3 regions of the Promicromonospora sp. Marseille-Q5078 genome follow, and region 2 is predicted to be linked to each of the others. Evidence: predicted binding sites of a transcription regulator. Region 2 holds the regulator's gene; each other region holds the start of a gene.
The links. Region 2 encodes HrcA, which represses chaperone genes, less so after heat shock. Its sites were predicted from a motif close to TTNGCACTCGNNNNNNNCGAGTGCNAA; they were not measured.
Positions count from the first base shown of each region.

Region 1: a site for HrcA is predicted at 1,759-1,785, ahead of groL (chaperonin GroEL). Genes of this name have one in related genera too.
Region 3: a site for HrcA is predicted at 5,604-5,630, ahead of groES (co-chaperone GroES). Genes of this name have one in related genera too.

Region 1 is NZ_JBNPQG010000001.1:3,757,263-3,766,929, forward strand. It holds gene groL (chaperonin GroEL) at 1-1,603, opposite strand, end outside; gene ACQFYA_RS17270 (cold-shock protein) at 1,944-2,147, opposite strand; gene ACQFYA_RS17275 (LytR C-terminal domain-containing protein) at 2,284-2,955, opposite strand; gene ACQFYA_RS17280 (DUF3263 domain-containing protein) at 3,049-3,390, opposite strand; gene ACQFYA_RS17285 (uracil-DNA glycosylase) at 3,575-4,225, shown strand; gene ACQFYA_RS17290 (SGNH/GDSL hydrolase family protein) at 4,381-5,181, shown strand; tRNA gene ACQFYA_RS17295 (tRNA-Thr) at 5,202-5,277, opposite strand; gene ACQFYA_RS17300 (DsbA family protein) at 5,347-6,144, opposite strand; gene ACQFYA_RS17305 (serine/threonine-protein kinase) at 6,304-8,265, opposite strand; gene ACQFYA_RS17310 (alpha,alpha-trehalose-phosphate synthase (UDP-forming)) at 8,411-9,667, shown strand, end outside.
Region 2 is NZ_JBNPQG010000001.1:2,812,509-2,822,175, forward strand. It holds gene ACQFYA_RS13160 (16S rRNA (uracil(1498)-N(3))-methyltransferase) at 1-647, opposite strand, end outside; gene dnaJ (molecular chaperone DnaJ) at 738-1,862, opposite strand; gene hrcA (heat-inducible transcriptional repressor HrcA) at 1,938-3,029, opposite strand; gene ACQFYA_RS13175 (hypothetical protein) at 3,290-3,496, shown strand; gene ACQFYA_RS13180 (ATP-binding protein) at 3,598-6,432, shown strand; gene ACQFYA_RS13185 (hypothetical protein) at 6,595-6,789, shown strand; gene ACQFYA_RS13190 (DUF3097 domain-containing protein) at 6,885-7,766, shown strand; gene ACQFYA_RS13195 (DUF4282 domain-containing protein) at 7,781-8,347, opposite strand; gene ACQFYA_RS13200 (DUF4870 domain-containing protein) at 8,680-8,961, shown strand; gene hemW (radical SAM family heme chaperone HemW) at 8,986-9,667, opposite strand, start outside.
Region 3 is NZ_JBNPQG010000001.1:1,267,467-1,277,133, reverse strand. It holds gene ACQFYA_RS05910 (flavin monoamine oxidase family protein) at 181-1,806, shown strand; gene guaB (IMP dehydrogenase) at 1,876-3,393, opposite strand; gene ACQFYA_RS05900 (MerR family transcriptional regulator) at 3,505-4,629, opposite strand; gene ACQFYA_RS05895 (WhiB family transcriptional regulator) at 4,833-5,123, shown strand; gene groES (co-chaperone GroES) at 5,181-5,477, opposite strand; gene ACQFYA_RS05885 (class I SAM-dependent methyltransferase) at 5,697-6,920, shown strand; gene ACQFYA_RS05880 (glutamate--cysteine ligase) at 7,007-8,158, shown strand; gene ACQFYA_RS05875 (class I SAM-dependent methyltransferase) at 8,159-9,091, opposite strand; gene tsaD (tRNA (adenosine(37)-N6)-threonylcarbamoyltransferase complex transferase subunit TsaD) at 9,146-9,667, opposite strand, start outside.

The DNA of each region.
Region 1 (9,667 bases), 940 kb from region 2:
CGCCGTCACCGGCCGGGGCGGCCGAGGCCGGCTCCGGCTTGTCGGCCACGACGGCCTCGGTGGTGAGGAACAGCGCGGCGATCGACGCGGCGTTCTGCAGCGCGGAGCGCGTGACCTTGACCGGGTCGTTGACGCCCGCGGCCAGCAGGTCCTCGTACACGCCGGTCGCGGCGTTGAGGCCCTCGCCGGCGGGGAGGTTCTTGACCTTCTCCGCCACGACGCCGCCCTCGAGGCCGGCGTTGATCGCGATCTGCTTGAGCGGTGCGGAGACCGACGCGGCGACGATCTGCGCGCCGATCGCCTCGTCGCCCTCGAGCTCCAGCTTCGGGAACGCGGCGGCACCGGCCTGGATCAGCGCGACGCCACCACCGGCGACGATGCCCTCCTCGACCGCGGCCTTGGCGTTGCGGACGGCGTCCTCGATGCGGTGCTTGCGCTCCTTGAGCTCCACCTCGGTGGCCGCACCGGCCTTGATGACGGCCACGCCGCCGGCCAGCTTGGCGAGGCGCTCCTGCAGCTTCTCGCGGTCGTAGTCGGAGTCCGACTTCTCGATCTCGCTGCGGATCTGGTTGACGCGGCCCGAGATGAGCTCGGCGTCGCCGGAGCCCTCGACGATCGTGGTCTCGTCCTTGGTCACGACGACCTTGCGGGCCTGGCCCAGCAGGTCGAGGGTCGCGTTCTCGAGCTTGAGGCCCACCGTCTCGGTGATGACCTGGCCGCCGGTGAGGATCGCGATGTCCTGCAGCATGGCCTTGCGGCGGTCGCCGAAGCCCGGGGCCTTGACGGCGACGGACTTGAAGGTGCCGCGGATCTTGTTGAGCACCAGGGTGGCCAGGGCCTCGCCCTCGACGTCCTCGGCGATGATCAGCAGCGAACGGCCCGACTTCATGACCTGGTCGAGCACCGGGAGCATGTCCTTGACGTTCGAGATCTTCGACTCGACGATCAGGACGTACGGGTCCTCGAGGACGGCCTCCTGGCGCTCCGGGTCCGTCTCGAAGTAGCGGGCGAGGAAGCCCTTGTCGAAGCGCATGCCCTCGGTGAGCTCGAGCTCGAGGCCGAAGGTGTTCGACTCCTCGACGGTGATGACGCCTTCCTTGCCCACCTTGTCGAGGGCCTCGGCGATGAGCTCGCCGATCGCGGGGTCACCGGCGGAGATCGCGGCGGTGGCGGCGATCTGCTCCTTGGTCTCGATGTCCACGGCGGCATTGAGCAGCTGCTCGGTGACGGCCTCGACGGCCTTCTCGATGCCGCGCTTGACGGCGATCGGGTTGGCGCCGGCGGCGACGACCCGCAGGCCCTCCTTGACGAGCGCCTGGGCGAGCACGGTGGCGGTGGTGGTGCCGTCACCCGCGACGTCGTCCGTCTTCTTGGCGACCTCCTTGACGAGCTCCGCGCCGATCTTCTCGTACGGGTCGTCGAGGTCGATCTCCTTGGCGATGGAGACACCGTCGTTGGTGATCGTGGGGGCGCCCCACTTCTTGTCCAGGACGACGTTGCGGCCCTTGGGGCCGAGCGTGACCTTCACGGTGTCGGCGAGCTGGTTGAGCCCGCGCTCCATGCTCCGACGAGCTTCCTCGTCGAACGCGATGATCTTGGCCATGGGGACTGATCCTCCGCTGGTGGCTGAGATGGCCGACCGGTGCCCGCGACGGACGACCCACCCCGCGGCGTTCAGGTCACGCACGCGCGGAGGGCCTCACCGAACGACCCGAATGCTTCACCCGCGGCCCACGAGAAGACCGCCCGAGGGGGCGGCTGTCACTCGACGACCGAGAGTGCTAACCCATTATTGGCACTCTCGGGTGGCGAGTGCAAGACGTTCGCCGAGGGCGTGGCCGCCCGGGGACGACGAAGGCCGGCACCCCCGTCCGCGTCTCTGCGTCCGGTGGCACCGGCCTTCCGGTGGTGCGTCCTCGTGGTGCGTCAGCCTGCCTCCGAGGTCAGTGGGGGCGGACCTGCTCGGCCTGCGGCCCCTTCTGCCCCTGCCCGACCTCGAACTCGACGCCCTGCCCCTCGTCCAGGGTGCGGTACCCGTCGGACTGGATGGCGCTGTAGTGGACGAACAGGTCCTGCCCGCCCGCGGTCGGGGTGATGAACCCGTACCCCTTCTCCGCGTTGAACCACTTGACGGTGCCCTGGGCCATGTACCTCTCCTTGTGCTCCTCGGCCGCAGGGCAGGCACCCCACGGTGAACGGGAGCCTAGTAGCGGCGGTCGCGGCAAGGGAAGCACCGATGTCCGGTATGTCGGCATGCGAGATGCCCCCGGACCAGCGCCGACGTCAGCCGACGGGCGTCGTGAGCACCACCCACACGGCCTCGGGGCTGGCGGAGACGTCGTCCGACTCCTGCACGTTCGCCGCGTCGACACCGAGCGCCTCGGCCACGGCGCTGGCCGTGTCGGCACGGTCGGCCCCGTACAGGACGGTGCTGTCCTCGTACGCTCCCGCCAGCGCATCCGGGACGTTCGCCGCGGCGACGTCGGTGAAGCCCGCGTCCGTGAGCGCGCCCTGCCCCGCGGCCGCCTGCCCGGCGGCTTCGCTGCCCGAGACGTCGTTGAACACGAGGACGGACGCCTCGAGGTTCGCGGCACCCGGGTCGCCCGGCAGCTCCGTGGCCTCGTCAGCCGCGTCGTCGCTGGAACCGTCGGAGGGCTCCTCGCTCTCCTCGCCCTCGGCCGGGGACTCCTCGCCGGCGTCGGCGGAGGCGGACGCCTCCGGCTCCTGGGTGCCCGCGCCCGCGGACTGCTCCGCGGCGGGCGGCGTCGCGGTGCCGTCGTCGGACAGGAAGGACACGACGCCGACGGCGATGCCCGCGAACACGACGGCGACCAGCAGGAACGGCCACACGGAGCTCCACCCGCTGCGCGGCTCACGATGGACGCCTACCGGCGTGCCCTCGGGCCCGCGGACGTCGAACTCGTCGGGCGGGTAGGAGTAATGGCTCTTGCTCACGGCGGACAGGGTAGCCGTTCCGGGTGCCCGCCCGCCCAGCGCCCTCTCAGGAACCGACTGGCCTGCTGGTCCGCGCCGGTCGACGGCGCGTCGTCAGGCCTGGCCGTCGGAGAGGCGGCGCGCCGAGCGGGCGCGCTGCCGCGTGGAGCGCATGCGCCGCAGCCGCTTGACGAGCATCGGGTCCTGCGCGAGGGCGGCCGGGGAGTCGATCAGGGCGTTCAGCACCTGGTAGTACCGCGTCGCCGACAGGCCGAACAGCTCGCGGACCGCCTGCTCCTTCGCCCCGGCGTACTTCCACCACTGCCGCTCGAAGGCGAGGATCTCGCGGTCACGGTCGGAGAGGTCGCCGTCGGCCGACGCCGCGACCTGCTCGGTCGCCGTCGTGCCCGACGCCTCCGGGTCCGGTTGGACCTCCTGGACCAGGATCTCGCTCATGGCGTCCCAGTATGGCGCCTCCGCGCCCCTCTTCCGGCGACGTCGCCCCGCGCGCCGCGATCCCGCAGGACTGTCAGAGCCACGCGCGCCTCCACCCTGACGTGGCTCTGACAGGTCCCGGTCACGGGTGCGCTAGCGTCGTCGCGTGGAGACGACGAGCACCCGCCCGCCCCTCGACCAGGTCATGGCGCCCGACTGGGCGGCCGCGCTGGCGGACGTCGAGCCGCAGATCCACGCGATGGGCGACTTCCTGCGCGCCGAGGTCGCCGCCGGCCGCACCTACCTGCCGGACGGCTCGCACGTCTTCGCCGCGTTCTCCCGGCCGCTCGCCGAGGTCCGCGTGCTCGTCGTCGGGCAGGACCCCTACCCCACGCCGGGGCATCCGATGGGGCTGTCGTTCTCCGTGCAGCCGCAGGTGCGGCCGGTGCCCCGGTCGCTGGCGAACATCTACACCGAGCTCGCCGAGGACGTCGGCGTCCCGACGCCGTCGAACGGCGACCTGCGCCCGTGGGCCGACCAGGGCGTCATGCTGCTCAACCGCGTGCTGACCGTGCGGCCCGGCACCCCGGCGTCGCACCGCGGCAAGGGCTGGGAGCAGGTCACGGAGGCGGCGATCAAGGCGCTCGTCGCCCGCGGCGGCCCGCTGGTGGCCATCCTCTGGGGCCGCGACGCCGCGTCGCTCAAACCCTGGCTGGGCGACGTCCCGTCCGTCGAGAGCGCCCACCCCAGCCCCCTGTCCGCGTACCGCGGCTTCTTCGGGTCGCGCCCGTTCTCCCGCGTCAACGCCCTGCTCGAGGCGCAGGGCGGCGACCCGGTGGACTGGCACCTGACCTGAGCCGACCCGGCCCGGACGGGCCGGCGACGTCGCCCCGGACAACCGTCCCGCGCGTCGAGGAGCACAATGGCTGACGTGACCACGCACGCCCCCACCCCGCCCCCGACGGCACGACTCCCGACGCGACCACCCCCACCTGGGCGCGTTACGTCGCGATCGGCGACTCCTTCACCGAGGGGTTGTGGGACCCCTACCCCTTCGCGGACGGCTCCCCCGCCCCGGCCGGCACCGAGTCCGCGGCGAAGCAGCGCGGCTGGGCGGACCGCCTCGCCGACGCGCTCTCCGCGCGCCGCGCGGCCGCCGGCGCGCCCCCGCTGGGGTACGCCAACCTCGCGATCCGGGGCCGGCTGCTGCACCACATCCTCGACGAGCAGGTGGACGTCGCCCTCGCGATGCAGCCCGACCTGGTCTCGTTCGTCGGCGGCGGCAACGACATTCTGCGCCCGCAGGCCGACATCGACGTGCTCTCCGCGCGGCTCGAGCAGGGCGTGGCGAAGCTCCGGGCCGCGGGCATCGACGTGCTGCTCGGCACCGGGTTCAAGGCCGGCGCGGGCCTGAGCTGGACCCGCGGGCGGGTCGGCCAGTACAACGCGAACATCTGGTCCGTCGCCCGGCGGCACGGCGCCCACGTGCTGGACCTGTGGGGCCTCGACCCCCTGTTCGACCTGCGCATGTGGTCCGACGACCGCATCCACCTGACCCCCGAGGGCCACCGCCGCGTCGCGGACGCGGCGCTCGTCGGCCTCGGCCTGGAGCCCGACGACGCCGACTACGCCGTCGCGCTCGACCCGCTGCCGCCGCAGGCGTTCGTGGAGCGGGCCCGCGCCAACGCCCAGTGGGCCCGCACGCACGTCGTGCCGTGGGTGCAGCGCCGCATCAGGCACACGTCGAGCGGCGACGGCCGCGCGCCCAAGTGGGGCGAGCCCGCGGACTGGCCGCCGGCGTCCGCGAGGTAGCGGGACAGCCTCGGAGGTGATGGAGCCGCCTGTCGGATTCGAACCGACGACCTTCCGTTTACAAGACGGGAGCTCTACCAGCTGAGCTAAGGCGGCGGGAGCGCGGCACAGCCTACCGGGACCACCGGAGGCCGTGCCGCGCCCGCTGGTGCGGGTGGTGCGGCGTCAGCTGCCGGCGGCGGCGGTGACGGCGTCCTGCAGCCCGGCCGGGTCGTTCCAGTTCTGCACGACCTTGCCGTCCACGAGGACGTACGGCGTACCGGTGAAGCCCTCGTCCTGCTGGATCGTGCTGGTCGCCGAGAAGACGTACTGCCCGAACGTCTCCCGCGCGGTCCCGTCCTCGATGGCGCTCGCCACGTCGGCGGGCGCGTCGGCCTGCTCCGCGTACGAGGCGAGCTGCTCGTCGGTGAGGCCCTCGGTCCCCTCCTCCGGCTGGTTCGTGAAGAGCGCGGCGTGGAACGCCGGGTACGCCTCGGGCGCCTTGTCCGCGACGTACGCCGACGCCGACGCGGCGCGCGTCGAGTACTCGGTGCCCTGCGACTGCGAGTCGAGGATCGCGATCGGGTGGTAGACGACGGTCGCGTCGCCGGAGGCGGTCATCTCGTCGATGCTGTCGGCGTTCACCTGCTCGAACTGGCCGCACACGGGGCACATGTAGTCGAGGTAGACGTCGATCACGGGGGCGTCCCCGTTGTCCGTGCCGGCCGCGGCGTCCGCGCCGACGGGGATGCCGCCGTCGTCCTGCGCCGTCGAGGGCAGCGTGGCCTGCGAGAGGGGGATGTCGTCGACGTTCTTCTTCGCGCCCTGCTGCAGGATCATCCACACGACGACGCCGAGGGCGACCAGAGCGACGGCCAGCACCGAGAGGGTGATGATCCGGTTGCGCTTGTCGCGCGCCTGCTCCTTCTCGCGCAGGGCGAGCGCCTCGGCACGTGCCGCGTCGCGACGCTGAGCCTTGGACATGTTCGGGTTGTTCGTCGGCATCGTGTCCTCGAGGTCTTCGGGAGGGCGGGACGGCGCGTCAGCGCCGGACGGGGCAGAGCCTACCCGCGCCACCTGGACGTCGGCCGAGGGCGGGCGGGGCGGTGACGGGTCTCGACCGGCCCGACCGGCGACGCACGCTCAGAGGACGGAGGGCGGCCCGCTCATGGGCCACCAGTCGATCGTCGGGTCGGACAGCACGGGTGCGACGAGGATCACGGTCAGGGCCAGGCAGAGGACGATCACGACGGCGGCCCCGATCCGCCCGGGCGCGAGGCGCGTCAGGAGGATGCGGCCGCCCTCGCGCGCGGTGCCGCCGGCCGGGCCGAACCAGGTGGCCAGCAGCGCGACGATCATCACGCCGGCCAGGATCCCGTTGAACACGATGTCCTCGTTCATCCCGCCCTGGGACCGCGCCTCCAGGTCGTCCCTCGGCAGCACGATCAGGTGGCCCGCGCCGAAGAGCCACCACCCGGCCAGCAGCGTCAGCAGGCCGGCGCACGCGCCGACCAGCACCGCGGGGATCGACCCGAGCACGCCCATGAGCGCGTGCCAGGGGAACGTCAAGGTGCCGAGCACGCCGTCGGAGCGGCGGACGCCCTTGTGCTCGCGGCGCCGGTGCAGCCCGTCGGCCGACGTCGCGACCGTGCGGCACACCAGCACGAGCGCCACGAGGGCGCCGAACCCGAGGAGCGGCCGGGTGGCGGCCAGCGCGACGAGGGGCAGGGCGACGGCGAAGGCGGTGCCGGTGCGGCGGCGGTGCACGGGCCGGACGTACGGCGCGGGCGGCTCCGGCGCGAGGGGCAGCTCCTCGACCAGCTGGTCGTAGCCCTTGTAGCGGACGTCGCCGACCGGGATCGCCCGGGTGCCGCCGTCCTGCGCCTGCAGCCGGTCGCGCTCGAGGGCGGTCATCGTCTGCGTGGGATCGCCGGCGTCGACGGACGACGGGTCGACGGACACCGGGCCCGTCGCCGACGGCGGGGTCGACGGCGGTGGGGGCGGCGGGGCGGTCGGGACCGCACCGGTCGACGCCGGCGCGAACGAGGCGGGCGGGGGTGCCGCGGCGGCCGCGGGTGCCACGACCTGCGTGGGCAGCCCGACCCGCTGGGTCTCCGCCGACTGCGCGATCCGCTGCGTGGCGTCCGGCTCCGTCCACGGGTCCGGGGCGCCGCCCAGCGCGTCGTCGAGGTCGCGCCGCAGGGCGCGCGCCACCTCGGTGGGGCCCCAGCGGAGCGCCGGATCGGCCTGCAGCGCGCCGGCGAGCGCCCGCGCGGTCCGGGCCGGCACCCCGACCAGGTCCGGCCGCCCCTCGCGGGAGCGGCGCAGCACCAGCTCGGTGGGCCGGACGCCGAAGGGCGAGCGCCCGGTGGCGGCGAACGACAGCAGGGCGGCCCAGCTCCACCAGTCCGTCTCGGCCTCGGGCGCGCCGCCGTCGAGCAGCTCGGGGGCGATGTAGCCGGGCGTCCCCATGACGAACCCGGCCGACGTGGTCCGGGCGTCCCCGGGGCTCTGCGCGATGCCGAAGTCGATGAGCACGGGGCCCTGCGCGGTGATCATGACGTTGGACGGCTTGAGGTCGCGGTGCACCACGCCCGCGTCGTGCACCGCCTCGAGCGCGTCGGCGAGCTGGTCGGCCAGGGAGAAGACGTCCGCGGCGTCGAGCGGGCCGCGCTCGTCGACCTCCTCCTCCAGCGTGACGCCGTCCACCAGCTCCGTCACGACGAACGCGTACGGGCCCTCCAGCTCGGCGTCCAGCACCTGCGCGACGGCGGGGTGGCGCAGCCGCTGCAGGGCGGCCGCCTCGCGCCGCAGCCGCTCGCGGCCGGCGGGGTCGGCGTCGACGTGCGCGTGCAGCACCTTGAGGGCCACGGCGTGGCCACCCCCGTCGACCGCCTCGTAGACGGCGCCCATCGCGCCGCTGCCGAGCGGCCGGACGACGGTGTACCCGCCGACCTCGGAGCCCTCGGCGAGGACACCGTCCCGCCCCGTCCGCACCACGCGCGCGGTGTTCTCGTCCCGGCCGGCGCCGTCGTCGTGCGCGTCCGACGACGGGCCCGGCACCGGGGCCCGCCCCGGGACCTGCATCGCGTCGACCTCGCCCATGGGGCACACCGTAGCCGTCCGGGCACCTCGAGGCGCGACGTACCGGCCTGGTTCCGGGCGGGTTCCGAGCGGGTGAGGTCCCTGTCAGCCGGAGCGAGGCGCTGGGGGCGTCGGTACCCTGTGCGGAGCAGACGGTGTCCCACGAATGACGACGTCTCACGAAATCCAGGAGAGAGGTCCGTTGACAGCCAAAGGTTCGTCAAGCAGCCATCACCGCAAGGACGGCTACGACCTGGTCGTGGTCGCCAACCGGCTCCCGGTCGACTTCACGGTCGACGACGAGGGCGGGGTGGACTGGCAACGGTCGCCCGGCGGCCTGGTCACCGCCCTCGAGCCCGTGATGCGCGAGGCGGACGGCGCCTGGGTCGGCTGGTCCGGCGCCCCCGACCTCGAGCACGAGCCCTTTGAGGCGGACGGCATGCTGCTGGTGCCCGTCGCCCTCAGCGCGCCCGAGATCGAGCGGTACTACGAGGGCTTCTCCAACGACACGCTCTGGCCGCTCTACCACGACGTCATCTCGCCGCCCACCTACCACCGGCAGTGGTGGGACGCGTACCGCCGCGTCAACCGCCGGTTCGCCGAGGCGGCGGCCGCGCAGGCGGCGAAGAACGCCGTCGTGTGGGTGCACGACTACCAGCTCCAGCTGGTGCCGAAGATGCTCCGCGAGCTGCGCCCCGACCTGCGCATCGGCTTCTTCGACCACATCCCGTTCCCCGCGGTCGAGCTGTTCCAGCAGCTGCCGTGGCGCACCCAGATCGTCGAGGGCCTGCTCGGCGCCGACCTCGTCGGCTTCCAGCGCGGCGGCGACGCGTCGAACTTCGTCCGGTCGGTGCGGCGGCTCACCAAGCACACCACCCGCGGCCCGATCATCACGGTCGCGGACGAGGACGGCCGGCCCGCGCGGCACGTGCGCGCGGCGGCGTTCCCCATCTCGATCGACTCCCACCACTTCGACGCGCTCGCGCGCGAGCCCGCGGTGCAGGCCCGCGCCAAGGAGATCCGCGCCGACCTGGGCGACCCGGAGATCATGATGCTGGGCGTCGACCGCCTGGACTACACCAAGGGCATCCGGCACCGCATCAAGTCGTACGGCGAGCTGCTGCAGGACGGCCGCCTCGACGTCGAGCACGCCACGCTCGTGCAGGTGGCCAGCCCCAGCCGCGAGAACGTGGGCGCGTACCAGGACCTGCGCGAGCACGTCGAGGGGCTCGTGGGCCGCATCAACGGCGAGTTCGGCGAGCTCGGGCACTCGGCGATCCACTACCTGCACCACTCCTACCCGCCCGACGAGATGGCCGCCCTGTACCTCGCGGCCGACGTCATGCTCGTGACGTCGTTGCGCGACGGCATGAACCTGGTGGCCAAGGAGTACATCGCGGCACGCTCGGACGAACAGGGCGTG
Region 2 (9,667 bases):
TCGGGCCCGACGACGACCAGGAACGCGGGGGCGCCCCCCGCGCCCGGCGCCGCGGGATCGGCGGCCTCGGGCAGCCGGACCCGCGCCAGCGGGGTGCGCGCCTCCTCGTGCAGCACGACGACTCCGCCGCCGTCCGCGACCACGTCCCGCACGCGGCCCGCGAGCTGACGGGTGGTGACCGGCTCCGCGACCGGGGGCACGCACGCGCGCCGCGCCTGCTTCACCGCCGAGCGCACCGTGGCCACCCACTTCGCCCGGGACTTCGCCGCCCGCTGCCCGCGCCACACGACGACGGAGCGGTCGGCCTGCCACGGCACCACGGCGTCCACGCCCACCTCGACGGCGGCCTCCACGGCGAGCTCGTCGCGGTCACCCTTCGCGAGCGCCTGCACGAGCGTCAGCACGACGCCGGGCGCGGGCTCGGCGACCACCTCGTCCACGCGCAGGCGCACCTCGCCGTCCTGGACGGCGTCGACCACGCAGCGCAGCCGGGTCCCCGCGCCGTCGACGACGTCGAGGCGCTCGCCGGGACCGCGGCGCTGCACGACGCCCGCGTGCCGCCCCTCCGCGCCGTCGAGCACGTAGACGTCCCCCGGGGCGAGCTCGCGGAGCGCGCCGCCCTCGGCGAGGAACACCGGCGCGCTCACGTCGTGCTCCCCGCACGCGAACCCTGCGGGGCCTCGCTCCGGCACACCTCGTACCTCGGCGTACCTCCGCGGGGGCTCCTCGCGCTCACGTCAGCGGCCGCTCAGCTTGTCGCGCAGCCGGGAGAACACGCCGGGGTGCGCCGCGGTCAGCCGCGGCTCGGGGCGCTCCTCGCCACGCAGCGTGGCCAGCGAGCGCAGCAGCTCCGTCTGCTCCTCGTCCAGGCCGGCGGGCACCTGGACGTCCACGTGCACGTTGAGGTCGCCGCGCCCACCGGCGTGCAGGTGTCCGACGCCGAGGCCCTTGAGCGTCACGACCTGGCCGGGCTGCGTGCCCGGGCGCAGGTCGATCTCCTGCTCGCCGTCGAGGGTCTCGAGGTCGAGCACGGTGCCCAGCGCGGCCGCCGTCATCGGGACCTGGAGGGTGCAGTGCAGGTCGTCGCCGCGGCGCACGAAGGTCTCGTGCGGCTTCTCGCGGATCTCGACGTACAGGTCGCCCGCGGGGCCGCCGCCGGGGCCGACCTCGCCCTGCGCCGTGAGCTTGATGCGCGTGCCGGTGTCGACGCCGGCCGGGACGTTGACCGACAGCGTGCGGCGCGAGCGCACACGCCCCTCGCCGGAGCAGTCGGCGCACGGCTCGGGGATCACGGTGCCGAAGCCCTGGCAGGCGGCGCACGGCGCGGTCGTCATGACCTGCCCCAGGAAGGAGCGCGCCACGCGCTGCACGTTGCCGCGGCCCTGGCAGACGTCGCACGTCTTGAGGTCGGTGCCCGGCCGGCAGCCGTTGCCGCTGCACGTGCCGCACACCACGGCGGTGTCCACCTGCAGCTCGCGCTTGGCGCCGAACGCCGCCTCGGCGAGGTCGATGTCCATGCGCACGAGGGCGTCCTGGCCCCGACGGGCGCGCGGCACCGGGCCGGCGGGGGCTCCGCCGCCGCCGAAGAACGTCTCGAAGATGTCCTGGAAGCCGAACCCGTTGCCGAAGCCGGCCCCGGCGCCGCCGGACGGCGAGCTGGGGTCGACCCCCATGTCGTACTGCTGGCGCTTGTCCGGGTTGGACAGCACCTCGTAGGCGCGGGCGACGTCCTTGAAGCGGTCCTCGCCCGCCTCTCCGGCGACGTCCGGGTGCAGCTCGCGCGCGAGCTTGCGGTACGCCTTCTTGATCTGCTCTGCCGAGGCGTCGCGGGGGACGCCCAGGATCTCGTAGTAGTCGGTCACAGGTCTCTCTTCGGTGACGTGTCGGTGAGGTGCACGGTCAGGTCGGCTGGTGCGCGGTGGTCGGGATGACGGCGGTCAGTTGGGCAGCACCCGGGACAGGTAGCGGGCGACGGCGCGCACGGACGCGATCGTGCCGGGGTAGTCCATCCGGGTGGGCCCGATCGAGCCGAGGATGGACACCGTGTCGCCGTCGCTGCCGTACCCGGACGCGACGACGGACGTCTCGGTGAGGCCGTCGAGGCGGTTCTCGTGGCCGATGCGGACGCCGACCCCGCCGCCGGCGGGTCCGGTCGCCAGCTCCGTGAGGAGCCCCAGCAGCACGACCTGCTCCTCGAGCGCCTCCAGCACGGGGCTGAGCCCCTGCTCGAACCGCATGTCGGCGCGGGCGAGGTTGGCGGTACCGGCCAGCACGATGCGATCCTCGCGCTGCGCGCCGAGGGTGTCGACGACCAGGTCGGCGATCCCCCGGACCAGCGGCGCGAGGCTCGGGTCCACGCCGGCCGCGACCCGTGCGAACGCGTCCGGCAGCTCCGAGAGCCGCTTGCCCGCGGCGGCCGCGTTGAGGCGCGCCCGCAGCTCGCCGAGCGTGGCCTCGTCGACGGCGTCCGGGTCCGGCGCCGGGCCGGCGGGGGCGTCCACCGCGACGACGGCGGGCTCGGCCCCGGGGGCCGCGCCGACGTCGAGGAACCGCTGCTCCACCCGGCCCGTGTCGGTGATCACCACGACCAGCAGCCGCGCGCCGCCGACGGGGACGAGCTCCACGTGCCGCAGCCCCGACAGCCGCAGGGACGGGTACTGGACCACGGCCACCTGGCCGGTGAGCTGGGCGATGAGCCGGCCGGCCCGGCCGAGCACGTCGTCCAGGTCGATCGCCTCGGAGAGGAACGTCTCGATGGCCCGGCGCTGCGGGCTGGTGAGCGGACGCACCTCGGCGAGCCGGTCGACGAAGAGGCGGTACCCCTTGTCCGTGGGGATGCGGCCGGCCGAGGTGTGCGGCTGGGCGATGTACCCGCCCTCCTCGAGCGCGGCCATGTCGTTGCGGATCGTGGCGGGCGAGACGCCCAGGCCGTGCCGCTCGGTGAGCATGCGCGACCCCACCGGCTCACGCGTGTGGACGTAGTCCTCCACGATCGCGCGGAGCACGGCCAGCCGTCGTTCCTCGCTCACGGTCCTCCCTCGTGCCGGGCGCTGTAGGCGCTCCCACACTTAGCACTCTCCTGTCCCGAGTGCCATCCTACGCGGCCCCGGGGACGGTCCGGCGGAGGCCCGCGCGGACCGCGCGAGGCGGCGCCGCCTGAGGTACTCCCGCGCCGTCTGAGGCACCCCGCGCGGCGAAGATCCGGCACCTGACCGATCCGCCCCCGTACCTCAGGAGCCGAGGGTGGGACCACCGGCGGCCATCGGGGCCCCGGCGAAGGAGATCCGTGATGAACGAGTACCTGTACTACGACGAGTTCCTCGCCCGCCAGGCCGAGCTCGAGCGGGCGCTGCCCCGGGCGGAGGAGTCCCGGACGGCACCGGCGCGCACCCGCCGGGAGCTTCGTGCCCGCCGCCGTGCGGCGGCGCGGCGCCGGCGCGCGCAGCGCCGGCCGTGGGAGCTGCCCGGCGGCCTCGTCCGGCCCTGGCCCCAGTGAGCGGCGGCACGAGCGCGGGCCCGGCGGCCCCCGCCACGAGCGTCGCCGAGGCCGGGCCTCCGGCGACCGCGTCCGCCGGCCCGGGCTGGCACGATGACGGTGTGCCCACCCTCTCCACCCCGTCGCCGCTGGTCGGCCGCGCTGCCGAGCTCGACTCCCTGCGCGAGGCGTTCGCGCACGCGCGCGGCGGCGCCGGCGGCGTGGTCGTCCTCGGCGGAGAGGCGGGCATCGGCAAGACCCGCCTCGTCACCGAGTTCCTCGGCGGCCTCGCCGCGAACCCCGGCGACGGCGCGCCCCTGGTGCTGCAGGGGCAGTGCGCCGACTCCGGCTCGGGGCCGCTGCCCTACGTCGCCCTCGCGGGCGTCCTGGCGGACGTCGTGGACGCCCTGGGCCCCCAGGCGACCCTCGACGCGGCCGGCCCCGCCGCCGACGCGCTCGGCACACTCGCCCCGAGCCTCGTGGCCGTGCGACGCGACGTGGACTCGGGTCGGCTGCCCGAGGTGCTGGTCGACCTGCTGTCAGCCCTCGCCGCCGACCGCGCCGTCGTCGTCGTGCTGGAGGACATGCACTGGTCGGACGACGTGACCCGGACCGTCCTCGCCCGGCTCGCCCGCTCCGCGCCCCGCGCGACGATGCTCGTGGTCGCCACCTACCGCAGCGACGACGTCGGGCGGCGCCACCCCCTGCGCACCACCCTGGCCGAGCTCGAGCGGTCGCGGCTCGCGACCCGCGTGGACGTGCCGCGCCTCGGCCCCGCCGACGCCACCCGCCTCGTCACGACCCTGATCTCGTCGCGCAGCAGCGCGCCCGCGCTCCCGGGCACGGTGCTCAGCGAGCTGGTCGAACGCGCCGAGGGCGTGCCGTTCTACGCCGAGGAGCTCGCGGACTTCGCCGGCGACGCGATGCCGGACTCCCTGCGGGACCTGCTGCTCCTGCGGTACTCCAGTCTCAGCGGCCCCGCCCGTACCTTCTGCCGCACCGTGGCGGCCGCCGGCCACCACGCGCCGCACGAGCTGCTCACGGCCATGCTGGGCGCCTCCGGCCTCGACGGCGCCGAGGAGTCCGCCCGCGAGGCGGTGGACGCCCACGTGCTCGTCGCCGAGGCGGACGGCTACCGCTTCCGGCACGCCCTCATGCAGGAGGCCGTCGACGCCGAGCTGCTGCCCGGCGAGGCGCGCCGCCTGCACGCGGCGTGCGCGGGTGCGCTCGAGGAGGGCGACCGCACCCTCGCCCGCATCGCGGCCGCGGCCGACCACTGGTGGCGGGCCCGCGTGCCCGACCGCGCGCTCGCGTCCGCGGTCGAGGTCGTCACCTCCGTCGAGCCCGACGGCGCCACGTCCACGGCGGTCGCCGCGGGCGAGCGTGCTCTCGAGCTGTGGGACCTGGTCCCGGACGCCGAGCGCGTCGTCGGGCTGCACCGTGCGGCGCTGCTGCGCCACGTGTCGGTCGCGCTCCAGGACGCCGCCCAGATCGACCGCGCGGCGGGGCTGGCGCGGGAGGCGGTGGACGAGTGGCCCGTCGACGACCCGGCCGGGCGCGCGCTGGCCCTGTCCACGCTGGCGCACATCCTGGGCAAGGCGGGCGACCCGCGGTCCGACCACCTCCTCGACGAGGCGCTCGCGCTGCTGCCCTCCGACGACCACGCGGGGCGTGCGCCGCTGCTGCGGCTCAAGGCCCGCAACGCGATGATGGACCGGCGCGACGACGAGGCGATCGCCTCCGCGGACGCGGCCCTCGCCTCCGCGACGGAGGCCGGCGACGCGCAGAACGCCTCGCTCGCCATCAACCTCCGCGCGATGAGCCGGCTCAACGCCGGGGACCTCGACGCCCTCGACGAGCTCCGGCGCTCCCACCAGGTGGCGGGCGACGACTGGCGCGCCCAGTGCCACTACTACACGAACGCGTCGGACAGCTGGCTCAAGCTCGGGGACCCCGCGCAGGCGGAGCAGCTGGCCGAGACGGGCGCCCGGCTCGCGCGGTCGCTCGGCGCCGGCTGGGCCACCCGGTCCATGCTCGAGGGGAACGTCGCCGAGGCCTGGATCGGGCTCGGCCGCTGGGCCGACGCCGAGGCCTGGTACGAGCGGTCGGTGCCGCTCATCGACCTGAGCGACTACGCCGTCTACCTCGGCGAGCGGTGGACCTGGCTCACGATGTGGCGCGGCGACGTCGAGGCGGCCCAGGCGCGGGCCCGCGTGCACCGCGCCACGTGGCAGCGCTTCGGTCGGGTCGAGGAGCAGATCCGCGCACGCGTCGCGGGGACGCTGGCGGAGCTCGCGCTCCTGCGCGACGACCTGGACGACGCGCTCGACCTGATCACCCTCGCGATCGACCAGGACGCCCTCTCGCCCTTCTACCGCCTGACCCTGCTCGCCGTCGCCGCGCGCGTGCTCGACCGCGCCCGGTCCGCCGGGCGCACGGTCGACGTCGCGCCCTACCGGGAGGCGCTCGCGACCTGCACCGTGTGGCCGACGTACCCGACGTGGGCGGCGGTGTTCGCCGCCGAGCTCGGCGACGGGTCGTGGGAGGCCGTCGCCGCGGCGGACGGCCCGGCGCACCTGCGCCCCTACGCGCTCTACCGGGACGGCGCGTCGCTGCTGGCGGCGGGCGACCGTGCCACGGCCCGGGACCGCCTCGACGACGCGGTGTCCGCCGCGGAGGCCATCGGCTGCGGCCTCGTCGCCGACCAGGCGCGGTCGCTGGCCGAGGGCGCGGGCCTCGCCCGCGCCGTCCGCCGCCCGTCGGGCGACCGGGCCCTCACCGACCGCGAGCGGCAGGTGCTCGCCCTCGTGGCCGAGGGGCTGACGAACGGACAGATCGCCGAGCGGCTGTACATCAGCCGCAAGACGGCCTCCGTGCACGTCTCCGCGATCCTCCGCAAGCTCGGGGTCGCCAGCCGGACCGAGGCCGCCGTCGTGGCCCGCACCGACCGGCCCTGACCTTTCGGCGGGGCACCTGTACACATGCCCGGAGCAGGCGTGTACGGACCGCGGCGGGGCCACCTCCCTAGGCCGTGACAGCGTCCCCGCCATGGTGCGGGCGGACGCGGCGGGCCACCCGGTCCGCGCCCGGCCGCCGAGGCGGCCCGTCTGGAGGACATCATGGATGCGAACGTGTACGACATGCTCTTCGAGCGACGTCAGGCGGAGCTCGAGCGCGAGGTCACGCTGCGGCGGCTCTCGCACGAGCTCCGCGTCGCCCGCCGCGCGATCCGGGACGACGCCTCGCTCCCGGCGCCCCAGCAGCCGCGGCGCCGCCGCGCCACCGTCCTGCTGCAGCTGCCGCGCCACGCCTGACCGACCGTCCCGCGACCGGCCACCGACCGGCCCCCGTCCGGCGCGTGCCGCGTGTCGGGCCACGACCGCCGGGGCCCGACCGTAGGCTCACCGCCGTGCACGACCGCTACGGCTCCGACGTCCTGTCCTCCGCCGGCTCCGGCGTCCCCGGGGCGCCGGCCGGCTCCGCCCACCACCGCCGCCGGCCGGTCTCCCGGCCCCAGGCGGCCGACCACGGGCTCGTGGTCGAGGAGGTCACCACCGGGTGGGTCGGCGCCGTGGTGCGGGTGGAGAAGTCCGGCGGGATCCATCTGGTGGTCCTCGAGGGCCGCGACGGCCGTACCCGGTCGTTCCCGCTCGGCCCCGGGTTCTGGGTGGACGGCAAGCCCGTCGAGCTCACCGCACCGGTGACGAGCCGCGCCCCCGAGCGCCCGGCCCGCACGGCGTCGGGCTCGGTCGCGGTGCACGAGCAGCGGGCGCGCGTGGCGCGCGGCAGCCGCATCTGGGTGGAGGGCAAGCACGACGCCGAGCTGGTCGAGAAGGTGTGGGGCGACGACCTGCGCGTCGAGGGCGTGGTGGTCGAGCTGCTCGACGGCGTGGACAACCTCGCCGACGCCCTGGCGGAGTTCGTCCCGACGGCGGAGCGCCGGGTGGGCGTGCTCGTGGACCACCTGGTGCCCGGCTCGAAGGAACGGCGGCTGGCCGACGACGCGCTGCGGCGTGTGCCCCGCGGCACCGTGCTGGTGCTGGGCCACCCGTACGTGGACGTGTGGCAGGCCGTGAAGGCGGAGCGGCTGGGCCTGGCGTCGTGGCCCACGATCGAGCGCGGCACGGAGTGGAAGCGCGGGATCCTGCGCGAGCTGGGCTGGCCGGCGACGTCCACGGAGGACGTCGGACGGGCCTGGCAGCGGATCCTGCGGACGGTGCGCGACTACCGCGACCTCGACCCGGCCCTGCTGGGCCGGGTCGAGGAGCTGATCGACTTCGTCACCGCCTGACCACCTGTCGCAGGTCAGGAGATGCCGTCACGCTTCGCGTACGCGTTGACCTTCTCCGAGACCGAGATGACGGCCATGAAGAACTCCAGGGTGATGCGCGCGACCGCCAGGTACACGAGCGCGATGATCCACCCGAACGCCAGGTAGAGGATCCCTGCCCAGACGGACGCCTGGAACGCGGCGGCGATCCCGGCGAGCCAGGCCAGCGCGACCAGCACCGTCACGATGATGTAGACGACCTTCACCACGCTGGGCGTGATGTACCGGCCGAACGAGTAGTCGAACATGGCGCTGAGGAAGCTGCTGGAGTGCCCCGCCGGCGCGAGCGACGCCGCCGACCGGTCCGGCGGGTACTCGTAGCCGGGGTACATGCCGGGGTCCGGCATCTGCCCCTCGTACGGCTGCCGCGCCTGCGCGTAGTCCTGGTCGCCGTACGGCGGCTGACCGCCGTGGGGCGGCGGGCCGGCCGGGTGCCGGCCAGAGGGCGGGGCGGGCTGACCGCCCTGCTGCGGCGCCTGGTACGGGGGCTGGTGCGGCGGCTGCTGCGGGTCGCCGGGCTGCTGCGGCGTGTTCTCGCTCATCGTCGTTCCTCCTGAGTCGTCCAGGGCTGACGCACCGGCAGGGCTCGCCCTCCCGCCCCCACTCTGGCCGCACCCGAAGGGCGCCGCCACCGCACGTGACCACCACAGATGCGGGAGGATGGCCCCATGAGCCAGCCGCCGTACGGACCCCCGCCGCAGCAGCCCCCGGCCGGGCCTCCCCCGGGCCAGCCGCCCCACGGCGGCCAGCCCCCGTACGGCCAGCCCCCTACGGCGGCCAGCCCCCGTACGGGTACGGGCCCCGACCGCTCACGCCGGACGACGAGCGCACCTGGGCGATCGTCGCGCACCTGGGGCCGCCGGTGCTGTCGCTGGTGAGCCTCGGGCTCCTCGGCTTCCTCACGCCGCTGCTGGTCTGGCTGTTCCTGCGCGACCGCAGCGCCTACGTCGCCGACCAGGCCAAGGAGTCGCTGAACTTCCAGATCACGCTGCTGATCGGCTACGTGATCGGCTGGATCACGATCTTCGTGGTCATCGGGTTCGTCATCCTGCCCGCCATCTGGATCGCGTCGATCGTCTTCGGCATCATCGCCGCGGTCGCCGTCAACCGGCACGAGCCGTACCGCTACCCGATCAACATCCGCATCGTCACCTGACGCCTTCGGCTCGCAACGAGCGTGTCAGGGGGTGAGCTCGCGCACGACGGTGTCGGCCAGGAGCCGGCCGCGGCGCGTGAGGACGACCCGCCCGCGCACGGCGGCGACGCCGTCCACCAGGCCGCGCGCCACCAGCCCGGCCACGGCCGTGCGGCGGGACGGGTCGAGCGCGTCGACGTCCAGGCCCTCGCGCACCCGCACCCCGAGCAGCACGCGCTCCAGCTGCGCCTGCGCGGGCGTGAGCAGCTCGCGCCCCGCGCCGGGCGACGCGCCGTCCTCCAGCAGCGCCGCGTACCGCCGCGGGTGCTTGACGTTCCACCAGCGCACGCCGGCGTGCTCGCCGCCGGCGGGCCCGGCCACGTAGGAGTGCGCGCCGGGGCCGATCCCCCACCAGTCGTCGCCGCGCCAGTACGCGAGGTTGTGCCGGCACGCGTGCTCGGGGCCGCGCGCCCAGTTGCTCACCTCGTACCAGCCCAGGCCGGCGTCGGTGAGGAGGTCGTCGGCCAGCTCGTACTTCGCGGCCTGGTCGTCCTCGTCGGGCATGGCGAGCTCGCCGCGGCGCACCTGCGCGTGCATCTTGGTGCCTGGCTCGACGACGAGCGCGTACGCGGACACGTGGTCGACGCCGGTGGCCAGCACCGCCTCGAGGGACGCCCGCCAGTCGTCGAGCGACTCCCCCGGCGTGCCGTAGATGAGGTCGAGCGAG
Region 3 (9,667 bases), 1.5 Mb from region 2:
GAACGACCCCGTCGTGCCGGAAACACGTCCGTGACCTGGGGCGACGGACCGGTAACGCCGTCGACCCCGGCCCGTGACGCGGCGCCCCTACCGTCAGCCGCGGTGCTGACGGCGGCGCCCGGCATCCAGGGCCGCGTCGCGTCCGTCCGTCAGACCTTTCGACACGAGAGGTAGTGCCAGATGGTGAATGACACGGTCACCGACGGGCCCCGGTCCGGTTTCTCCCGCCGCGGCTTCCTCCAGGCCGTCGGCGTCGGCTCGAGCGCGGGCGTCATGTTCGCGACGATGGGCGCGATGGGCCTCGCCCCGACCGCGGCGGCCCAGCCGACCGCGGCCGCCTGGACGCCCCCGCGGGGCAGCGACTTCACGCTCACGGGCCGCTCGGCCAAGAAGGTGGTCGTCGTGGGCGCCGGGCCCGCGGGGCTCGCCTCCGCGTACGAGCTGCAGAAGGCGGGGTACCACGTCACGGTGCTCGAGGCGCGGCACCGGCCCGGCGGCCGCACCCTGACGATCCGCGGCGGCGACTCCGAGACCGACATCGACGGCGTCACCCAGACCGCGCGCTTCGACGACGGCATCTACATGAACGCCGGAGCCGGGCGCATCGCGCAGTGGATGGTCACGATGGACTACCTGCGCGAGCTGGGCGTGCCGTACGAGGTCTTCACGAACGCGAACGCCGACGCGTACCTGTACAACGAGAGGTCGGGCGCCACGCCCGGCAACCCCGTGCGGTACCGCACCGCCAAGGCGGACGTCTTCGGCTACACCTCCGAGCTGCTGAGCTACGCCACCGACCAAGGCGCCCTGGACCAGAAGCTCACGGCGGAGGACAAGGAGAACCTGCGCTCCTTCCTGCGCAGCTGGGGCTCGCTCCAGGCCGACGGCACCTACGCCGGCGCGGACAACCGCGGGTTCGCGACCTACCCCTCCGCCTGGAACGAGCACGGCACGCCGCTGCCCGGCCCCGGCACGGTCTCGGAGGTGCTGGCCTCGAAGGTGGGGCAGTACTTCCCCTTCGAGATCAACTGGGAGCAGTCGATGCTCATGTTCCAGCCCAAGGGCGGCATGGACACGACCTACCAGTACTTCGTGCGCGCCATCGGCCGGCAGAACGTGCACTTCGGCTCGCCGGTCACGGCGGTGGAGAACACGAGCCGCGGGGTCCGGGTGACCTACACGCCGGGGCACGGCCGGCCGCGCCAGATCGAGGCGGACTTCGCGATCGTCGCCGCGCCGGCCGGGCTGATGCGCCGGTGGGAGACGAACTGGGGCTCCGCGGTCGACGCGGCGCTCGGCGAGTTCTCGGTGGGCTCCCCCGCGGGCAAGATCGGCCTGCAGTACAAGTCCCGGTGGTGGGAGGACGACCACCGCATCTTCGGCGGCATCACCGAGACCGACATGGACCTGGCGCACATCTGGTACCCGTCGTACGGGTACGGGGAGCGCAAGGGCCTCATGGTCGGCTACTACAACACCGGCACGAACGCGCGCACCTACGCCGACATGACGCCCCGCCAGCGCGAGCGGCGCGCCGTCGAGCAGGGCGTGAAGATCCACGGCGAGAAGTACCGCACCGAGCTGGAGTCGTCGTTCTCGATCGCCTGGCACAAGGTGCCGTACATCGAGGGCGCGTGGGCGTACCCGAACACCGAGTCGTCGGGCTTCAAGCTGCTGCAGCAGGGCGCGGGCCGGGTGTACTTCGCGGGCGACTGGATGTCCGAGGTCTCCGCCTGGCAGCACGGCGCGTTCTGGTCGGCCCGCTACGCCGTGCAGGCGCTGCACGCGCGGGTCATGGCGAGCTGACCCGCCTCTCGAGCCTCGTCGGTCGAGCCTGTCGAGACCCGGGTCTCGACAGGCTCGACCGACGACCCGTCAGAAGCCGGAGTAGTTCGGCGCCTCGGCCGTCACCTGCACGTCGTGCGGGTGGCTCTCCTTGAGCGACGCGGACGTGATGCGCACGAAGCGGCCCTTGGCCTGGAGCTCCGGGATGGTGCGCGCGCCGACGTAGAACATCGACTGGTGCAGGCCGCCCACGAGCTGGTGGGCCACGGCGTTGAGCGTGCCCTTGTACGGCACCTGCCCCTCCACGCCCTCCGGCACGATCATGTCGTCGCTGGTCACCTCGGCCTGGAAGTAGCGGTCCTTGGAGTAGGACTTCTTGCCGCGCGACGACATGGCGCCCATGGAGCCCATGCCGCGGTACGCCTTGTACTGCTTGCCGTGCACGAGGATCGTGTCGCCGGGCGCCTCCTCGGTGCCCGCCAGCATCGAGCCGAGCATGACGGCCTCCGCGCCCGCGACGATCGCCTTGCCGATCTCGCCCGAGTGGCGCATGCCGCCGTCGGCGATGACCGGGATCCCGGCCTCGCGCGCGGCCAGCGACGCCTCGTACACGGCGGTGATCTGCGGCACGCCGACGCCGGTCACGATACGGGTCGTGCAGATCGAGCCCGGGCCGACGCCGACCTTGATGCCGTCCGCGCCCGCGTCGACGAAGGACTGCGCGCCCTCCTTCGTCGCGACGTTGCCGCCGATCACCTGCACGTGGCGGGTCGCGGGGTCCGTCTTGAGCTTGCGGACCATCTCGACGAGCATCCGGACGTTGCCGTGCGCGGTGTCCGCGACGAGCACGTCGACGCCGGCGTCGACCAGCGTGGTCGCGCGCTCCCAGGCGTCGCCGAAGTAGCCGATGGCCGCGCCGACGAGCAGGCGGCCCTGGCCGTCCTTCGAGGCGTTCGGGAACTGCTCGGACTTGACGAAGTCCTTGACGGTGATGAGGCCCGCCAGGCGGCCCTCGTCGTCGACCAGCGGGAGGCGCTCGAGCTTGTGCTTGCGCAGCAGCATCGTGGCGTCCTCGCGCGAGATGCCGGCCGGGCCGGTGATGAGCGGGGCCGGCGTCATGACCTCGGAGACCTTGGTCGTGGCCCACTCGGCCACGGGCGTGAAGCGCAGGTCGCGGTTGGTGACGATGCCGGTCAGCCGGCCGCCCGCGTCGACCACCGGGAACCCGGAGATGCGGTACTCCCCCGCTCGCTTGTCGAGCTCCTCGAGGGTGACGTCCGCGCCGATCGTCACCGGGTTGGAGATGATGCCGGTCTGCGTCCGCTTGACCAGGTCCACCTGGTACGCCTGGTCCTCGATCGAGAGGTTGCGGTGCAGCACGCCGATGCCGCCCTGGCGCGCCATCGCGATCGCCATCCGCGACTCGGTGACCGTGTCCATCGCGGCCGAGACCAGCGGCACGCGCAGCGAGATCTCGCGGGTGAGGCGCGAGGTGGTGTCGATGTCCGAGGGGGCCAGGTCCGAGTAGCCCGGCAGCAGCAGGACGTCGTCGTAGGTGAGGCCGAGGAATCCGAACGGGTCGTGCGCGGGCGAGGTCGAGTCCGTCATGACAGGAGTCTACGTTCTGGGCCGCGGCCTTATTCCGGCCGCGAGGCCCTCCGGCGGCCCCTCGTGGCGGACCTCACGTCCCTGCTCACGCCGCCTGTTCACGTCACCGGCTCACGTCACCACGGCGAGGGCCTCGTGCAGCATCGCGGTGAACGACCGCACCCGCTGCACGGTCGGGGCCAGCGGTAGCTCGCTCGCGGCGTCGTCGCGGCGCAGGCTGACGATGACCGGTAGCTCCGCGAAGCCGTCGTGCACCGCGTGGATGAGGTCGAGGTCGGGGCGGCGCTGCGCCGTGGCGAGCACGAGGGCGGCCGGCCGCACCATCGTCACCAGCTCGAGCGAGCGGTGCGTGCTCGCGGGGCCCGTGACGATCCGCGCCGTCGCGCCCTTGGCGGTCAGCGCGGCGGCCAGGGCGTGCGCCGACAGCGGCACGACCTCGTCGGGCGCCGCGAAGATGAGCACGATCTTGCGCATCCGGCTCGGGTGGTTGGCCGGCGGAGCGCCCCCGGCCACCATCGCGCGCTCGAACGCCTCGGTGAAGTCGCGCAGGGCGCGCAGCGCGGCGGTCGCGAGCACGACCTCCGGCGCCGCCCCGGGCCCCGCGAGCACGGTCCGCTGGGCGACGCGCTGCCAGGCGGGCTCGGCGATCTCGGTCCACCAGGCGGCGGGGTCGCCCTGCGCGGGGAGGGCCAGCAGCTCGTCGCAGGCGTTCTGGTCGTACGCCAGCGCGGCGTCGACGACGTCGGAGACCCGGCCGGAGGCGTTCCCGCCGGACCGGGCGCTGGAGCCCGCGGGCGCGCCCTCGCCGCCGCCGGGCAGCGCGCGCAGGTGGGCCCTCCCCGGCCGCGGGGCGTCGCCGTCGGGCGCGGACCCCGTCCGCCGTCCTTCCTCGGGGTTCGGGTCCTCGTCGGAGTCCTCGGGCGTCGGGGCGACCCCCCGCTCCGCGGCCTCCTCGAGCTCCTCGACGCCGGCGGCGAGCGCGGCCTTGGCGGCGTCGACCGGCGCCACGCCCTCCAGCGTGAGCCGGCGCATGACGAGCAGGCGCGCCACGTCCTCGGGCGTGTAGCGACGGTGCGATCCCGCGGTGCGGGCGGACGGGCCGAGGTCATAGCGGCGGTCCCAGGTGCGCAGGGTCGCCGGGGCCACACCCAGGCGCCTGGCGACCGCGGCGACGGCGAGGCCCGGGCTCGACGCGCGAGACCCGCCCCCGTGAGGGGCGGGCCGGGATGAGGTCATGGCGTTGATTCTGCCGAGAGGACCCCCGGGTCGCCACTGCGCCGCCGGGCGCGCCGCGATCGATGCCCCAGACGCAGGTCAAAGCCGGTCAACCCGCGACTGAACCCGTTCATCCAGACTCGTAAAGTTGAACACTGAACCATCGAACCCGGTCACAAACTCGCACCTTGAACAACTTCTGCACAACTTGTAGGTTGTTCGCCATGACGGAGATCTCGAGGCTCCCCGGCCCGGTGATGGAGCTGTGGGAATGGCAGTACCAGGGTTCGTGCCGCGACGCGGACGACACGCTGTTCTTCCACCCCGAGGGTGAGCGCGGGTCGACCCGTCGACGACGGGCGGAGGCGGCCAAGGCGATCTGCCGTGCCTGCCCCGTGATGATGCAGTGCCGGGAGCAGTCGCTCCGGGTGCGCGAGCCCTACGGGGTGTGGGGCGGCCTCAGCGAGGACGAGCGGTCCGCGATCCTCGCCGGCGGCGCCCGCAAGACCGGCTGACACGCACGAAGGCCTCGCACCGACGACGGTGCGAGGCCTTCTGCTGTTCGGACGTCGTCAGGCGACGACGACCGCGAGGATGTCGCGGGCGGACAGGACCAGGTAGTCCTCGCCGGCGTACTTGACCTCGGTGCCGCCGTACTTGCTGTAGATGACCTTGTCACCGACCTTCACGTCGACGGGGACACGGTTGCCCTTGTCGTCGAAGCGACCCTCGCCCACGGCCAGGACCTCGCCCTCCTGGGGCTTCTCCTTGGCGGTGTCCGGGATGACCAGGCCGGAAGCGGTCGTGGTCTCGGCCTCGATGGCCTTGACGACGATCCGGTCCTCGAGCGGCTTGATGGGGACCGACACGTCGGACCTCCTTGATTCGCGATGCGTGGATGGACTTGCTGATTGACCAGGTCGCGTCCGAGGGCTGGCCGTCGTCGCGGGAGCCGGTAACAGCCTGCGGTCGCTGACGACAAATCTAGGCAGGCGTTAGCACTCTGACAAGTCGAGTGCCAGCAGTCCCTCCTCTGTTCGCCCACGGCGTCGCGCTCCGGGCCTCCCGACGCCTGAGACGATGGCCCGATGGACGCCGCCTCCGTGAGCAAGCTGCTGAGCCCGGACGGGTGGGCGCTGCTCAACTCGCTCCCGCCGTACGACGAGAAGCAGGCCATGGCGCTCGCCAGCCGGCTGCGCGCCGAGGGCGTCGACCCCGACCTCGCCGCGGCGGCGCTCACGCAGTCGCGGCTGCGGGCCAAGGCGCACGCCAAGCTCGGCGACTTCGCGGACGGGATGCTGTTCACGCCCGACGGCGTGGAGCAGGCCACGCGGCTCGTGGTCGCCGCGCTGCACGCCCGGCGCTACCTCGCCGCCGGCGTCACGAAGGTCGCCGACCTGACCAGCGGGATCGGCGCGGACGCCCTCGCGTTCGCGGGCGTGGGGCTGCGCGTGCTCGCCACCGACGTCGACGAGATCACCGCCGCCCTGGCCACGGTGAACCTGCGCCACTTCCCCGAGGCCGAGGTGCGGCACGCCGACGGGCTCGCGCTCGACCTCGCGGCCGAGGGCGTGGACGGCGTCTACGCCGACCCGGCACGGCGCACGCGCGGCGGACGCCGCGTCTTCGACCCCGCCGCCTACGCTCCCCCGCTGGACGCCGTCTGGGCGCTGCGCGACCAGGTCCCGGCGCTGGGCATCAAGGTGGGGCCCGGCATCCCGCACCAGGGGCTGCCCGAGGACGCGGAGACCCAGTGGGTCTCGGTGGACGGCGACGTCGTGGAGGCCGGCCTGTGGTTCGGGCCGCTGGCGGCCGACGGACCCGGGCGGTCCGCCCTCGTGCTCACCACGCGCGGCGGCGTCACGTCGTCGCGCACGCTGCGCACGGACGGCGACGCCGACCTCGTCCCCGACGTGGGGCCGGTCGGCTCCTACCTGTACGAGCCGGACGGCGCGGTCATCCGGGCGGGGCTCGTGGCGCACGCCGCGGCGGAGCTCGGCGGGCGGCTGCTCGACCGCACCATCGCGTACGTCACGACCGACCAGCAGGCGCCGGCCCCGGCGCCGGGCATCGCGCCGGTCGCCACCGGGTACCGCGTGCTCGACGTCATGCCGTTCAACCTCAAGCGGTTGAAGGCGTACCTGCGCGAGCGCGGCGTCGGGCGGCTGACGATCAAGAAGCGCGGCACCGCCGTCACGCCGGAGCAGCTGCGCTCGCAGCTCGCGCCGAAGGGCGACGCGGAGGCCACCCTCGTGCTCACGCGCGTCGGCGGGGGGCAGCACGTGATCGTCGTCGAGCGCCTCGCCGGCTGAGCCCGTCGACCCAGCCCGCTGGTCGAGCCTGTCGAAACCCGGTCTCGACAGGCTCGACCGACGAACGACGTGGAAGCATGGCCCGCATGGTGCTGGAATTCGCCGCCTCCGACCGGTCGAGCGTCGGCCTCGAGTGGGAGCTCGCGCTGGTCGACGCCGACTCCGGCAACCTGCGGCAGGTGGCGCCCGCGGTCATCGAGGCGGTCGCGGACGACGTGCGGCACCGCTTCGTCAAACCGGAGTTCCTGCGCAACACCGTCGAGGTGATCAGCGACGTGCGCCGCACCGTGCCCGAGGCCATCTCCGACCTCGAGCGCGGGATCGCCGCGATCCACGACGCGACGGGCCCGATGCGGGTGGACCTCATGGGCGCCGGCACGCACCCGTTCGCGCACTGGTCCCAGCAGAAGGTGACCGACAAGAAGCGGTACGCCACCGTCGTCGACCGGGCGCAGGTCGTCGGGCGCCAGCAGATCGTCTACGGCGTGCACGCCCACGTGGGCATCGAGGACCGCGCCAAGGTGCTGCCCATCGTCAACTCACTGCTGGTGTACCTGCCGTGCCTGCAGGTGCTCTCGGCGTCGTCGCCGTTCTTCGGCGGGGACGACACCGGCTACGCGTCGATGCGGACCATGATCTTCCAGCAGCTGCCGACGGCGGGCCTGCCGTACCAGTTCGGGGCCTGGTCGGAGCTGGAGCGGTACGTCGCCGACATGCTGCACACCGGCGTCATCGACGACTTCACCGAGGTGCGCTGGGACGTGCGGCCCGCCCCGCACTTCGGCACCGTCGAGGTGCGCATCTGCGACGGCACGTCGAACACCTTCGAGCTCGCCGCGCTCGGCGCCCTCGTGCACTGCCTGGTGGAGCACCTGTCCGGCCTGCTCGACGAGGGCCTGGCGCTACCGACGATGCCGGCCTGGTTCGTGCACGAGAACAAGTGGCGCGCGGCCAGGTACGGCACCGACGCGATCATCATCCTCGACCGGGACGGCGAGGAGGAGCTCGTCACCGACGCCCTTCCCCGCCTGCTCACGACGCTCGAGCCCGTCGCGGAGCGCCTGGGCTGCGCCGCCGAGCTCGACGGCGTGCGCGAGATCGTGCGCCGCGGCGCGTCGTACCAGCGGCAGCGCGAGGTGGCCCGGGCGCACGGCGGCGGGCAGGACGCCCTGGAGGCCGTGGTCGCGTCGCTCGTCGCCGAGCTGCACGCGGGCCGGCCGCTGCCCGCGGCGCGCTGACTACTCCTTCTCGAAGTCCCACACGATCAGCACGGGCGCACCGGCGTAGGCCGCGCCGGCGGCCGCCTCGACCCACGGCATCATCTCCCAGATGTTCGGGGGCCGGGTGGGGTCCTCGACCTCCCGGTCCGCGGCGGGGTCGAAGCCCGGGAGGCCGTCGCCGGCGGGGTCGGGCGCGCGACCGGCGGTGTGCTCGCGGCAGTGCCGCGGCACCAGGCCGACGGGCAGGGCCGCCTCCAGGTACTCGCTCGTCGCGTGCCACCAGTTGGGGATGTACCCGAACTCGCCGTCCGCCCCCTCGACGAGCGGGTAGAGCGGCGAGCCGACGTAGTACCCCCGCGTGTCGGAGACGACGAGGCGACCGCCCGGGCGCAGGACGCGGGCGACCTCGGCGAACACGGGCCCGAGGTCCCGCACGTGGCTGAGCGCGAGCGTGACGACCACCAGGTCGGCGGAGTCGTCGGGCACCGGCAGGTCGTGCAGGTCGGCCTCGGCGAACCGGGCGCCGGGCACCTTGGCGCGGGCGACCGCGAGCATGTCCGGCGAGGTGTCGAACGCGAGCACCTCGTGCCCCTGCTCGACGAGCCACTCCGTGTGCCGGCCGGTGCCGCACGCCGCGTCGATGACGACCACCGGCTCGGCGCGCTCCATCAGCGGCCGGACGAGCGGCTCCTCCATGCCCCAGAAGCCGTTCGGCCCGCCGTCGTAGCGGGGCGCCCAGTGCCGGTACCCGTCCTGCGTGGTGATCGGCGGCACGTCGCGGCCCTCGCCGAGCCGGTCGGCGGCGTCGAGCAGCGCCCGGACGTCGGCCAGCCGCGCCTCGACGAAGGCCCGGTCGTGCTCGCCGGCGAAGGCGCGCATCAGGGCGACGCCCTCCAGGCCCACGAGGTAGGCGAGCGGGTGCTGGTAGATCGTCGACGGCGCGGGGTTCACGGTCGCGACGCTACCGACGCGTGCCGGCGGCGCCGAGGCCTTTTTCCGCAGGCCTCAGACGGTGATGGTCGTCATCGGCATCGACGAGTCGACCGGGAAGTCGAAGCTCGACGGCGCCGCCCCGGCGCGCACGACGGCGGAGCCCAGCGCGGCGATCATCGCGCCGTTGTCGGTGCAGTAGCGGATGGGCGGGATGCGCAGGTCGATGCCCGCCTCCGCGCAGCGCTTCGCCGCCAGGTCGCGCAGCTGGCTGTTGGCGGAGAACCCCCCGCCCACGACGAGCGTGTCGACGTCGTGCCGGCGGCACGCGGCGATGGTCTTGGCGGTGAGCACGTCGGCGACCGCCGCGGCGAACGACGCCGCGACGTCGGCCGCCGGCACCTCGCGCCCGGCGTCGACGCAGGCCTCGATCCAGCGGGCGACGGCCGTCTTGAGCCCCGAGAACGAGAAGTCGTACGCGTGCTTCGCCTGGTCCTTGGCCGCGGTGAGCCCGCGGGGGAAGCGGATGGCCTCCGGGTCGCCCTCGCGCGCGAGCCGGTCCACGTGCGGGCCGCCCGGGTACGGCAGGCCGAGCAG